One region of the Parashewanella sp. 2210YD4-3 genome, then DNA from elsewhere that is predicted to be linked to it. Evidence: predicted binding sites of a transcription regulator. Region 1 holds the regulator's gene; each other region holds the start of a gene.
What was found. Region 1 encodes sigma-54, which starts transcription at its own class of promoters, with help from an activator protein. Its sites were predicted from a motif close to GTTGGCACGNNNNTNGNNT; they were not measured.

Region 1 (3,213 bases):
CTAATTTTGTCGCTGAGTTGATAGGCATTGGATTTAGAGGTATCAATAAAATGATCCATCATCTTAGACATGCCAGACAACAGTTCACCTTCGATTCGAATCGCTTCTGGTAAGCTTTTACATTGATATGCCAGCGGATGTAAACGCCTAGTTTCGGTATATCTTTTTAGTAAAACATCATCGCTCGAACTGATAAAAAAGCTAAGAATTTCAATCCCAGTCAGGCTTTTAAGCTGGCGCTCAAATACTTTGTCTTGTTCAGGTAGATTACGAACATCAACGCTGATTGCCACTAATTCCTGATTCGGTTTTAGTTCTTCAATTAAACCACCTAACAAAGTCATAGGCAGATTATCAACGCAGTAATAGCCCAAATCTTCAAGTACTTTGAGTGCAACCGATTTTCCGGAGCCACTTCTACCTGAAACAATGACTAATTTCATGCAGTGATCACCTCATAGAGTTCTTGTTCATCATTAATACGACGTAACTGCTTTAGCGTTTGCTTATCACTGAGCTTTTCAGCCATAGCCGATAAGGTGCTGAGGTGTTGCTGGCATTGATCAGACGGCACCAACAGCGCAAACAAGATATCCACCGGCTGTTTATCAATGGCTTCAAAGGCGATGGGTTGCTCACATTTGATCAACACCGCAATTGGGGTATCAATGTTATCTAATCGACCGTGAGGAATGGCAATTCCGTTACCAATGCCGGTACTGCCCATTTTTTCACGGGTGAGTAGACTTTCAAAGATTTCTTGAGAAGAAAGTTCAGGATACTGCGAAGCGACTAAGTCACTGATCATTTCCAGTACTTTCTTCTTGCTGCCAGGCGTTGCACAAGTGGTGCATTCCGGCTTCAAAATGATGTTTAATTCCATCGTTAATATTTTATCAACTTCTCTTTATGTTTGATCACTTGACGATCCAATTTAGCTACCAATAAATCGATAGCCGCGTACATATCATCATGTTGTGATTTGGCATAGGCTTCTTTGCCATTTAAGACCAAACTGGCTTCTGCAGTTTGATTTGTTTTTCGAACATTGAGTACGATGCGCACATTATTGATCTGTTCGATATGACGTTCAAGTTTTGCCATTTTCCCGCTGACATATTCTTTTAGTGATTCAGTAACATCCAACTGCTGACCATTTTGTTGACCATTGATCCGGATTTGCATATCCATTGCCTCCTGTCGTTGTTAACTGCCGCTTTATTTCATCATAAGCTCTTTCGCTGGTTTGATGGTGGGATCATCATCGCTTCGCGGTATTTTGCGATGGTTCGTCTTGCCACTTTGATCCCTTGTTCTCCTAGCAGTTGCGCAATCTTATTATCACTGAGCGGTTTTTTCTGATTCTCTTCTGCCACCAGTTTTTTGATTAGCGCTCGAATCGCTGTTGAAGAACATTCTCCGCCATCATCGGTTCCAACATGGCTAGAGAAAAAGTATTTCAGTTCAAAAATTCCTCTTGGAGTGTGCATGTATTTTTGTGTCGTCACTCGCGATATCGTCGACTCATGCATTTCAATTTCTTCAGCGACATCATTCAAAATCATCGCTTTCATAGCTTCAGGACCATGTTCAAAAAAGTTGACCTGATTTTTTACAATACAATTGCACACCTTTAATAATGTATCGTTACGGCTCTCTAAACTTTTAATAAACCACTTAGCATCTTGCAGGTGACCGCGAACAAATTGGGTATCATCTCTACTTCGACTGGTTTTGGCCAGCGCGGCATATTGCTGATTGAGTCCTATTTTTGGCATCACATCTGGATTTAATTCCACTTGCCAACGCCCATTTTTTTTACTGACAGACACATCAGGTATTACATATTCATCGTCTTTACGGCCAATATTCAATCCCGGCCTTGGGTCCAAACTCTGGATCAAATTCATCGCAGCTTTGAGTTGTGGTTCTCTAAGCTTAGTTTTTTTCAGTAAAGATCGAAAGTCTCGTACAGCAATCAAATCAATGTGATGCTGAATAATGTTTTTCGCTTCAGCCAAATAGGGGGTTAAGTCGTCAAAATGCGAGAGTTGCAAATATAAACACTCTGGTACGTCACGAGCGGCAATACCAATAGGATCAAAATGCTGTACTCGTTTTAACACCGCCTCTACTTCATCCATTTCAATTTCAGGGTCACCCATAGCCTCTAAAATATCATCTAGTGACTGGGTCAAATACCCACGCTCGTCGATGGCTTCAATTATCGCAGTGGCTATCGCGTAGTCCGTGCTCGAAAAAGGCGTGAGGTTTTTTTGCCATTCAAGGTGTTCGTATAATCCATCACTGGTTTCGCCTTGAAACGGAAGGTCATCAGCAGGTAAAGCACCACTGCCAGAAGTAGGCATAGCCGTAAAGGTTTCATCCCATGTGGTATCCATGGGCAGTTCTTCAGTCAGCTTTTCTTTGCTTAGGGACTCTACAGTGTCAGGAATCTCAGGCTCAACTATATCTTGGCTTTCGTTTTGATTGATTAGCGAATCCAGCTCGACTTCAGGTGCCGTTTCTGACTCAGTCTTTGTCGATGCCAGTTCTTCTTCTAATTCCAATAATGGATTAGATTCAAGTGCCTGTTGAACTTCTTGATGTAGCTCTAATGATGAAAGCTGTAGCAAGCGTATGGCTTGTTGCAGCTGAGGCGTCATTGTGAGCTGTTGTCCTAACTTAAGCTGAAGCGACGCTTTCATAGTTACCGCTGATCCTTCTTATTGTTTTTGTTGGCGCATGGGAAAGCTCCCTAAAAATAATCACTACTATAACGTGAATTGTTCTCCCAAGTACACTTCCCGAACATGCTTATCATCAAGGATGGCTTCAGGTGTGCCTTCGGCTATCAAGCTGCCGTGGCTAACAATATAAGCATGCTCACATACATCCAGTGTTTCACGAACATTATGGTCGGTGATCAACACCCCTAATCCACGATCTCTCAATTGTTCAATGATTTTTTTAATATCAATCACAGAGATAGGATCGACCCCAGCAAAAGGTTCATCCAAGAGAATAAATTGAGGATTCGCGGCTAACGCACGGGCAATTTCTACTCGACGACGTTCACCGCCTGATAAAGCCATACCTAAGCTGTCACGAATATGAGTAATATGAAACTCTTCAAGCAAGTGTTCTAGCTGTTCTTCGCGCTGTTGTTGATTAAGTGATGCACGCATTTCTAATACCGCCATGATGTTTTCA
Region 2 (3,213 bases), on a different contig from region 1:
CTCTCCTGCTCTAGCGGCTTCAATGGCTGCGTTAAGAGCAAGTAGGTTAGTTTGTTCCGCAATACCCGAAATAACAGATAGAACAGCCGCTACTTCATCTGTTCGCTGATCGAGCTGTTGGATTCTCATCGCTCCGTGCTGTACTTCTTGGCTTAAACCTTCAATGGCACTCACTGCGTCATGAGTTTGGCTTTCTCCATGAGTTGCTAGAGAGTTGGTTTTTTGAGAGTGTGATGCGGTACCCTCAGCATTGCATCTCACTTGTTCTGCAGAAGCGGCCATTTCCGTCATAGCTGTCGCCATTTGGTCGGTATTGTACTTCTGTGCTTGGACTTCTTTTTTGGTGGTATTGGCAACCGAGTTAATATCAATTGCAGACTGTGTTACCTGTTGGGCGTTAGATACTACAGAACATAAAGTATCATTAATTTGCTTAACCATTTGGTTAAATGCTGTCGAAACCGCTCCAATCTCATCTTCACGATTATCTTTGAGTTGAAGGGATAAGTCTGATGTGTCAGAAATAGTGCTCATTACATGGCGCAAACTTCTTAAACGGGCAATGACCACTCTATTCAAAATATAGGCGGTAAAAATAAAGGCAATAAAAAATAAAGCAAGCTGAACAAGTCCAGTTGTCCATAATGTTCTACTTAAAGCTTTGTCTTCGGCGGCCAGAGAGTAGTCGATTCTTAACGCACCTAGTTGAGTATTTTCTGGAACTTGATGACAGCCTAAGCAATTCACACCTTGGTAGTTTGACTGGGCCAGAATAGGCTCGATACGGGTTAATACTCTGCCATTAGGTGTTTTACGAATTTCGTTAATGACTTGCCCATTAATTCCCCGCTGATCTAACGTATCTTGGACTTGTTCACTCGCTAAACCTGAGCCAAAAACCTTACTTAACACTGGTGAACGAATGATACGAATATCGTTAATTTCGTCCTCTGCTATTAGCCGCTCGCGAATCATTTCTCTATTATTGATGCTACCTGTAAGCATCATGGCATTAAGGGAGTCAAAATAAGACTTTGTCACACTATGGGTGTGTTGTTGAGCAAACTCTTCTAGATTTTCCCTTTGGGTGCTGGCATTAAACCAAAAGGTGAACACCAAGACTGTCAAAAAAATACACGCCAAACAAAGAAGGACTAGAGAGCGAATCGACAGGGTACTCTTCATATTATTGCTTTAAAAATTCGAAATCGTAATTGGTTATCGGCATCGCCTAAGAGTTTATTAACTAAATTTTGTGAACTAATGCACAATCGATTAATCCTTGCGCAACTAGCCAAATTTACCTCTTTTTGGCTCATTCCTTGCTTTTAACTCTTTATTATTAAAAAGTGTCAAACATTGGTTTTTGAATGAATGCCGTATTAGGTCGATTTAAGCAGTTAAATGCAGCGAATATTAAAGGGATCGGGACACCCATTCTTGTATTAGCAGCGATGGCGATGATTATTCTGCCAATGCCTCCGTTGCTGCTCGATACTTTATTTTCTTTTAATATCGCATTGGCTTTAGTGGTCATGTTAGTTGCTATTTATTCTAATCGACCATTGGATTTTGCGGCATTCCCAGCAGTGTTGTTGGTGGCAACTTTGTTACGACTTGCTCTAAACGTCGCATCAACTCGTGTGGTTTTACTTGAAGGTCATAACGGTGGTGATGCCGCAGGTAAAGTTATCGAAGCCTTTGGTAATGTCGTAATCGGTGGTAATTATGCCGTTGGTTTAGTGGTGTTCATCATTCTTATTATCATCAACTTTGTGGTGGTAACTAAAGGTGCTGGTCGAATTGCTGAGGTAAGTGCTCGCTTTACACTCGATGCAATGCCAGGTAAGCAAATGGCCATCGACGCTGATTTGAATGCAGGTACTATCGATCAAGACCAAGCACGAATTCGTCGAAGTGAAGTGACCCGAGAAGCCGATTTCTATGGCGCGATGGATGGTGCATCTAAATTTGTAAAAGGTGATGCAATTGCTGGGATCATGATTCTTATCATCAATATTCTTGGTGGTTTTGTTATCGGTATGGTGCAGCATGGATTGGATTTTTCTAGTGCTGTTGAAATCTATACCTTGCTTACCATCGGTGATGGCTTGGTCGCGCAAATTCCTGGTTTGTTACTTTCCATTGCTGCAGCACTAATGGTGACTCGCCAAAATGAATCCGGTGATATGGGTTCAATGATGATGAGTCAGATGTTTGACAATCATAAATCTTTAGCTATTGCAGCCGGTTTGTTGACAGTTATGGGCTTAGTTCCCGGTATGCCACACTTAGCATTTTTAAGCTTTGGTTTGTTTACTGGTGGCGCCGCATATTTTATATATCGTCGTAATCAACAACGTTTGAAAGAAGCAGAAGAATTGGCTAATGCCGAAGCTGTCGAACCTCAGCAATCTGAAACTAAAGAGCTAGGTTGGGATGATGTTCGTCATGTAGATGTTATTGGACTTGAAGTTGGTTACCGCCTGATCCCATTAGTGGATAAAAACCAAGGTGGTGAATTGCTAAATCGCATTAAAGGGGTGCGTAAAAAGCTGTCTCAAGAATTTGGCTTCTTAGTTCCTGCTGTACATATTCGTGATAATTTGGATTTATCTCCAAACAGTTATCAAATTTCGTTAATGGGAGTCGTCGTAGGTGAATCTGATATTCAGCACGATTGTGAGCTAGCCATTAACCCTGGTCAAGTTTACGGGCAGCTTGATGGTAGCGTAACGAAGGATCCGGCTTTTGGTCTAGAGGCCGTTTGGATTAATCCTCAGCAGCGAGAGCATGCTCAAACATTGGGTTATACCGTAGTCGATGCTGCAACTGTTGTGGCAACTCATATCAGCCAACTATTAACCAACAATGCAGCCAAACTACTTGGCTATGAAGAAGTGCAGCAATTATTGGATATTCTGAAAGAGAATTCTCCAAAATTGGTGGATGGATTTATTCCTGAAGTGTTGTCTCTTGGTGTTGTTGTAAAAGTAATGCAAAACCTACTTGAGGAAGGTGTTTCAATTAGAGATCAAAGAACCATTATTCAGACTTTGATTGAATACGCACCTAAGAGTCAAGATACCGAAGTATTGACAGCAGCAGTACGTATCGCATTGAAACGAATGATTGTGCAAGAAATTGCCGGACCTGAACCTGAAGTACCCGTCATAATATTGGCTCCAGAGTTGGAACAGATGTTGCATCAGT
Region 3 (3,213 bases), on a different contig from region 1:
TTTCAGGGACAGTTTGTGAATTTATCCACTCAATAAGTGATAATACTTCTTCATTTTTTTGCCGATATTCTTTCATAAACTCGGTGGCAATATAGGTCATTTGCTGAAAATAGTGATAATTGTATACAAAGTCATCATCGTCTTCTTCCGTAAATAACCTGACAGTTTGAATAATGCTGGTGTAACTATCTTCAGAAACCTTTGCAAAAAATTCAGAAATAGCGTCAATGTTCCCATTTATCGCTGAGCAAATAAGGTAGCTTTGTAGCATTTCAGCTGTGTGAAGAAAGCGACCTTCGACAACTTGATGTTCATCCCCTTTTTCTGCCATTTCTAATGCATTTGAAATAATTGAAATGACGTTTTCTTGCTCGAAGATGTTGTCGGGAAACGATTTATGTGGCGGATTTTCTGAAATATTGACGTGAAAAAAGTATTCAATCCTACGTTGGACCAGTTTTGATAGTCTTGATAGTTCTTCAAGAGAATATAGACGATCTCTAGCTAAGAAGAACCCCAATTCATTATCTATCGTAGAATCTAAGGCTTTATTTGCGTCTAATAATTGTTGAACAGTTGAAATGGGAGATACAGCCATAATCATCAAGATAAAGAAATTATGGCTTTTACCTTACAATAGTGTGTTTTTTGCTCAAGTTAAATTATGTTCACTCGTAACTTACGCTTGTTGTTGAGGTTTGATATAGCCTTTTACGGCTTCGATAAATTTTGACTTTTCACGTGGTGAAACTAATACATACTGGCCATCTCCATATTGAATTTCCACTCTATCTAACGATAATGCAGGGCCTGCTAATGGGTTGCTGGTTTCTTTAACAGAAGAGATTTTGCTTAAAGGAATACGCCAGTGAAAAGGGCCATTTTGGATCAGCAGTTTGTTTTGGTGCTCATCGATTCGATAATACGTCCTTGCACACAACCAGAGTGGAAATACAGCACCTATTGTGAAAGTAAACAGTCCAATCACTAAGTTAGTTAATGAATACTGAGAGATGGCTAATTGCAATGCACCAAATGTACAAACCACCACTGTAATGAGTAACACTAACATCAGCCATACATCGACTTTTGATCGGAAAATTAACTGCTTTTGGTGGCTCATTTTATTCTCCCTAATATGAAATCACTTAATGCTGTCAATATGACATAGCTGTCAAAGAGACAGTGTTTAAGTGGGTGTTAAATTGACAATAACGTTATGTTGCATTTCATTGTTACCCTTTTAAAACAATAAGTTAACAGCTTGGCATGAAAGCCGCAATAGTTACGCAAACAAGAGTTCGAAAATCGCTTTTGGGAAGTGGAACGCAAGGGGCTGTTATGAATAAACAAAAACTCACTGCCATCGCATTGCTTATGGTGCTGGTGGCTTCATTTACCGTACTGCTCAGTTTGGGCAGTGACATTTATCGTGAAAAACCACCCATACCTGAGGCCTATACCGATAGCCATGGCCAAGTGGTATACAGTAAAAATGATGTTGAACAAGGTCAGCTGGTATGGCGCTCAATGGGCGGACATCAGTTAGGTTCGATTTGGGGACATGGTTCGTATGTCGCTCCCGACTGGACGGCAGACTGGCTACACCGCGAAGCACAAGCTTGGTTAAATATCACTGCAAATCAGAAATATGGTAAAGACTTCTCATTATTGAGCAGTTCTCAACAAGCTGGTCTTGAGCAGTTACTGCGTGAAGACATTCGCAAAAATACCATTGAAAAAGATGCTAATGGTCGAGAGTTCGTGCGCTTATCAGATACTCGTATCAAGGCGATTGAGCAACTTCAAACTCATTACATCGCTTTATTTGGCGATGATCCAGCGCTGCAACCATTGCGTGAACAATACGCAATGAAAGAAGGAACAGTAAATACCGCTGAAAATCGTCAAAAGCTTTCGGCTTTCATTTTCTGGGGCGCATGGGCGGCAATCACTGAGCGTCCGGGGCTTGACCATACTTACACTAACAACTGGCCGTTTGATCCTCAATTAGGGAATACGCCGACTTCTGACAATATTGTTTGGTCAATTCTAAGTATTGTTATGTTGATTGCGGGTATCGGTGCACTAGTGTGGTATCACGCTAGCGTTAAGCATGATCCACTACCAGAGCCTGCAAAAGAAGATCCTCTCTTTTTCACAAACCCTACACCATCACAAAAAGCGGTTTATAAGTACTTTGTAACTGCGATAGGTTTATTCTTATTGCAAATCTTTTTAGGAGGAATTACGGCGCACTATGCGGTAGAAGGTCAAGATTTCTATGGTATTCCTCTAGCTGAAATTCTACCTTATTCAGTCGTACGTACTTGGCATACGCAGTTGGCCGTATTCTGGATTGCCACTGCATGGTTAGGTACGGGTTTATATATCGCACCAGCATTATCTAAATATGAACCTAAGTTCCAAAGAATCGGTGTCAACGTTCTTTGGGTGGCGTTGGTTGTTGTCGTACTTGGCTCTATGACAGGTGAATGGTTAGGTGTACAACAGTACTTCGACCTAGACATGAACTACTTGTTCGGTCACCAAGGCTATGAGTACATTGATTTAGGTCGCGTGTGGCAAGTTCTGCTACTCGGTGGTCTATTAATTTGGTTGGCATTAGTCACTGCGGCTATCAAACCAGCATTGGGCGATAAAGGTGAAATGCGCCCTGTTATTTGGATCCTTTACGCATCATGTGTGGCCATTGGTCTGTTCTATGGTGCAGGTCTGATGATGGGCAAACACACTAACCTTGCGATTGCTGAATACTGGCGTTGGTGGGTGGTTCATCTATGGGTAGAAGGCTTCTTTGAAACCTTTGCGACTTCAGTTATCGCATTGATGATGGTTCGTCTTGGCCTTATCAGAGCAAGAAGTGCCAACGGTGCAGTATTGTTCGCAACGGTTATTTTCTTAACGGGTGGCTTGATTGGTACTTTGCATCACCTTTACTTCACTGGTGCACCGACTGCCGTTATCGCTTGGGGCGCAATCTTCTCAGCATTAGAAGTAGTACCGTTAGCGCTAATTGGTTACGAAGCGGTAGAAACGTATCGTATGCGTAAAGCAAGTCCTTGGATGCAGCGTTATCACTGGGCGATCATGTTCTTCGTGGCAACCGCATTCTGGAACTTAGTAGGCGCTGGTATCTTAGGTTTCCTCATCAATCCACCGATTTCACTGTACTTTGTACAAGGTCTAAAC
Region 4 (3,213 bases), on a different contig from region 1:
AGAAACTGCTTCGCTAATAATGAGCATTTTATGTTTGGGTATAAGGCATATATTCCAGTGTTTCTATTAGAGACACTGTACTCTGGACATAAGGTGACCAGCCCTAACTCTGACAAACTATCATGCAGATTAGAGGCATCAATAACCGCAAACCCTAAACCATCACTAACGGCATCGATTAAGGTTCTGACATTGCTGACTTTAATACGCCCATGTAACCGAATATTAGAGTATTCCTCATTAGAGCTTTTATTTATTAAGGTAAGTTGGTCTAGCGTTACTTCTGAGTTTTTATAGATAACACAGGGTAGCTTCTCAATTTCTTGAGGCGTATTCGGTCGACCATTTGTCTCATAAAAGTCACGTGACGCAATTAAAACAAAATGTGCATCAGCGATTTTTTTCGCTATCAATCTTGAATCTGCTAATTTTCCTAAACGAAAAGCCAAATCAAAATTATCAGTAATGATGTCTGATTTTATATCTGACATCGAATGTTCAATTTCAATTTCCGGGTACTTCTTAATAAAATCAGCAATCACAGGCGATAAATACTCGTGCCCGAAATAAATAGGAGATGTAACTCTCAGCCGGCCTTTGGGTTCTGATTGATATGAGCTGGCAATATATTTTATTTCATCTAAGTTTTCTTTTAACTTTTTAGTTGTCGCCAGCACCTCCTCACCCGCATGAGTTAACGAAAACGAGCGAGTAGAACGATTAAGCAGCGTAACCCCTAAATCCCTTTCTAACTGTTTTATTTTTTTTGACAAAGATGACCTATCCATATCATGTAAAGCAGCCGCTTTCGTGAATGAACCTTGTTGCACTACATCTAAAAACAATAACAGCTGATTACTTAATGCCATTGAAAATCCATACTCGTGATACCTGAAGATGCAAGATTTCAGCATTGATTCTTCTGTGTTGTGAAAGCTTAAATTAGCCCGCTAGTTCTGCACTTTCACGCCTCGAATAATGCAACGCTGAATAAGCCCTGAAAGTTGCATTTTCAAGTATCACGAGTATACACTCAAACTTCGATTGATGTACTTTACCTGAATCAATAAAAAAAGGCGCTACGAGAGCGCCTGAACTTCCAAGGAGATAAGGGAAGATAATATAAGGGAAAGGTTACTTTAAAACTTAAATACTATGTTCTTTATGTACTTTCTGGTTGTTAATAGTTATTGGTAAAGCTTTTAACTCAGGAATCGCCAATCTTACTTCTTGCTCTAATTTAGCCAAAGACTTGAAGTTATCGCACATTTGATCAGCTTGTTGTTCAAAATCGGCGGCCTGTGCTTCGACACTAGTCTCTAAATCTTCCGCCATTGTTTCCATTTTTTGCTCGAATGCGGTCAGTTTTTCACTGAAGCTTCCGCCATCCGATGACATTAATGCAGCACCAACATTCATAAGAATACTGCCAATGGAGCTTTTCACTGCATTTTCGATTTCTTCTTCGAAGTTTTGGTCAAATGCTTGATCAATCGTAGATTCAGTAGCACCAAGGTGATAAGAGTTACCATCTTGATATGCAACTTTGCCTATACGCTCTTGAACCTTTTCCATAACTTCTTCAAGCTTACTACCCGCTTCATCGCCAAGTAGGGGAGTAAGTGCTGACCCCATAGCATCAGACGCTAGCTCTACAGCCCCATTCACTAATTCGATCACTTGAGGAACTTGGTCAACCACCTCTTGCCGATATTCAGAAACCAAACGTTTTTGACCTGCATCTAAATCAACTTGTTTGTCATTAACAAATAAACGATCACCTACAATGCGGTATTGTTCATTGCCATTATCACTTACAGTTAACTCATTTGAAGAAGCCGTGATGTCATAGTTTAGTGAGATATTACATTCTTGACGATGCTCATCATGAGCAAAAGCCGAGGAAGCCATAAATGAACTAGCAATGATCATTGAAGTGGTGGTTTTAGCAAAAGTCATGGTGAAGTTCCTTTTATCATTCAGTTGACAAAGCTATATCAGGAACTGTGCCAAAACACATAAACATATGTTTTAAAAGGAATTGTATTTTAAAAGTGAAAAATAAACAGAAATGATTAAGAATTTAGAAAACCAAGAGTTAGTTAAAAATACTAACTCTTGGTAAATATGATTATAGAGTAAATTATACCGTTTTTTCGAACATTAGATCCCAAACACCGTGACCAAGTCTTTGACCACGCGCTTCGAATTTTGTTAATGGGCGATGCTCTGGACGTTCAACATAATCTTTCGTTTTAGACTGATTTTTATACCCTTCAGCCGCATCCATCACTTCTAACATGTGCTCTGCATAGTTTTCCCAGTCAGTCGCCATGTGGAATACACCACCAACTTTTAACTTACGTCTTAACAGTTGAACAAATTCAGGCTGAACAATACGACGTTTGTGGTGACGCTTCTTGTGCCAAGGATCTGGGAAGAATAATTGCACGCGTGCTAACGAACCATCTGCAATCGAGTTTTCTAATACCTCAATCGCGTCATGGTGGTATACACGAAGGTTAGTCACTTCTGCTTCTGCCGCACTAGCCAAGCAAGCACCAACACCCGGTTGATGTACCTCAATACCAATGTAGTTCTGCTCTGGAGCATTTGCGGCCATTTCAACTAATGAGGCGCCCATACCAAAACCAATTTCAAGAACGGTGTCTGCTTCACGACCAAATACCGACTTTAAATCAATTGCCTCAGGGCTATAATCTAACCCCATTGTCGGCCATTGAGTTTCAATAGCGTGGGCTTGTCCTTTGGTTAAACGACCTTCACGTAATACAAAGCTTCTAACTTTACGAAGGTACTTACCTTCTTCATTAAATTCAGCGGTGGTAACTTCGCTCATTATTGCCTCTGTTCTCAACAATTTCATCAAAGATGGAGCATTATCTACAAAGTGAAAAACAGTGCAAGTCCCTTGTGTCGTTAATCGATGCCGATTACACTGCCGCCATGACAAAAATACCCTCTTTTTCAGATCGTATTATCAACTGGTACGATATTCACGGACGTAAAACCTTACCTTGGCAGCAGAGTAAAACCCCATATAAAGTATGGGTTTCTGAGATCATGCTTCAGCAAACTCAAGTCGCTACGGTTATTCCCTACTTTGAAAAATTCATGGCAAGCTTTCCCAGTGTTTTAGATTTAGCTAATGCCGAACAAGATGAAGTCCTCCATCATTGGACTGGACTTGGT

Region 2: the regulator sigma-54 is predicted to act here: its motif matches at 1,310-1,328, upstream of flhA (flagellar biosynthesis protein FlhA).
Region 3: the regulator sigma-54 is predicted to act here: its motif matches at 1,264-1,282, upstream of AC1EU0_RS16700 (nitric-oxide reductase large subunit).
Region 4: the regulator sigma-54 is predicted to act here: its motif matches at 1,996-2,014, upstream of AC1EU0_RS16225 (YggN family protein).

What each region holds. Positions count from the first base shown of each region.
Region 1 covers NZ_JBWQOG010000016.1:43,371-46,583, reverse strand. The annotation lists gene rapZ (RNase adapter RapZ) at 1-443, opposite strand, end outside; gene ptsN (PTS IIA-like nitrogen regulatory protein PtsN) at 440-883, opposite strand; gene hpf (ribosome hibernation-promoting factor, HPF/YfiA family) at 886-1,185, opposite strand; gene AC1EU0_RS18365 (RNA polymerase factor sigma-54) at 1,227-2,708, opposite strand; gene lptB (LPS export ABC transporter ATP-binding protein) at 2,775-3,213, opposite strand, start outside.
Region 2 covers NZ_JBWQOG010000004.1:154,722-157,934, reverse strand. The annotation lists gene AC1EU0_RS07905 (methyl-accepting chemotaxis protein) at 1-1,185, opposite strand, end outside; gene flhA (flagellar biosynthesis protein FlhA) at 1,371-3,213, shown strand, end outside.
Region 3 covers NZ_JBWQOG010000013.1:55,450-58,662, reverse strand. The annotation lists gene AC1EU0_RS16710 (hypothetical protein) at 1-598, opposite strand, end outside; gene AC1EU0_RS16705 (PH domain-containing protein) at 680-1,123, opposite strand; gene AC1EU0_RS16700 (nitric-oxide reductase large subunit) at 1,342-3,213, shown strand, end outside.
Region 4 covers NZ_JBWQOG010000012.1:90,405-93,617, reverse strand. The annotation lists gene AC1EU0_RS16230 (LysR family transcriptional regulator) at 1-869, opposite strand, end outside; gene AC1EU0_RS16225 (YggN family protein) at 1,147-1,959, opposite strand; gene trmB (tRNA (guanosine(46)-N7)-methyltransferase TrmB) at 2,144-2,860, opposite strand; gene mutY (A/G-specific adenine glycosylase) at 2,968-3,213, shown strand, end outside.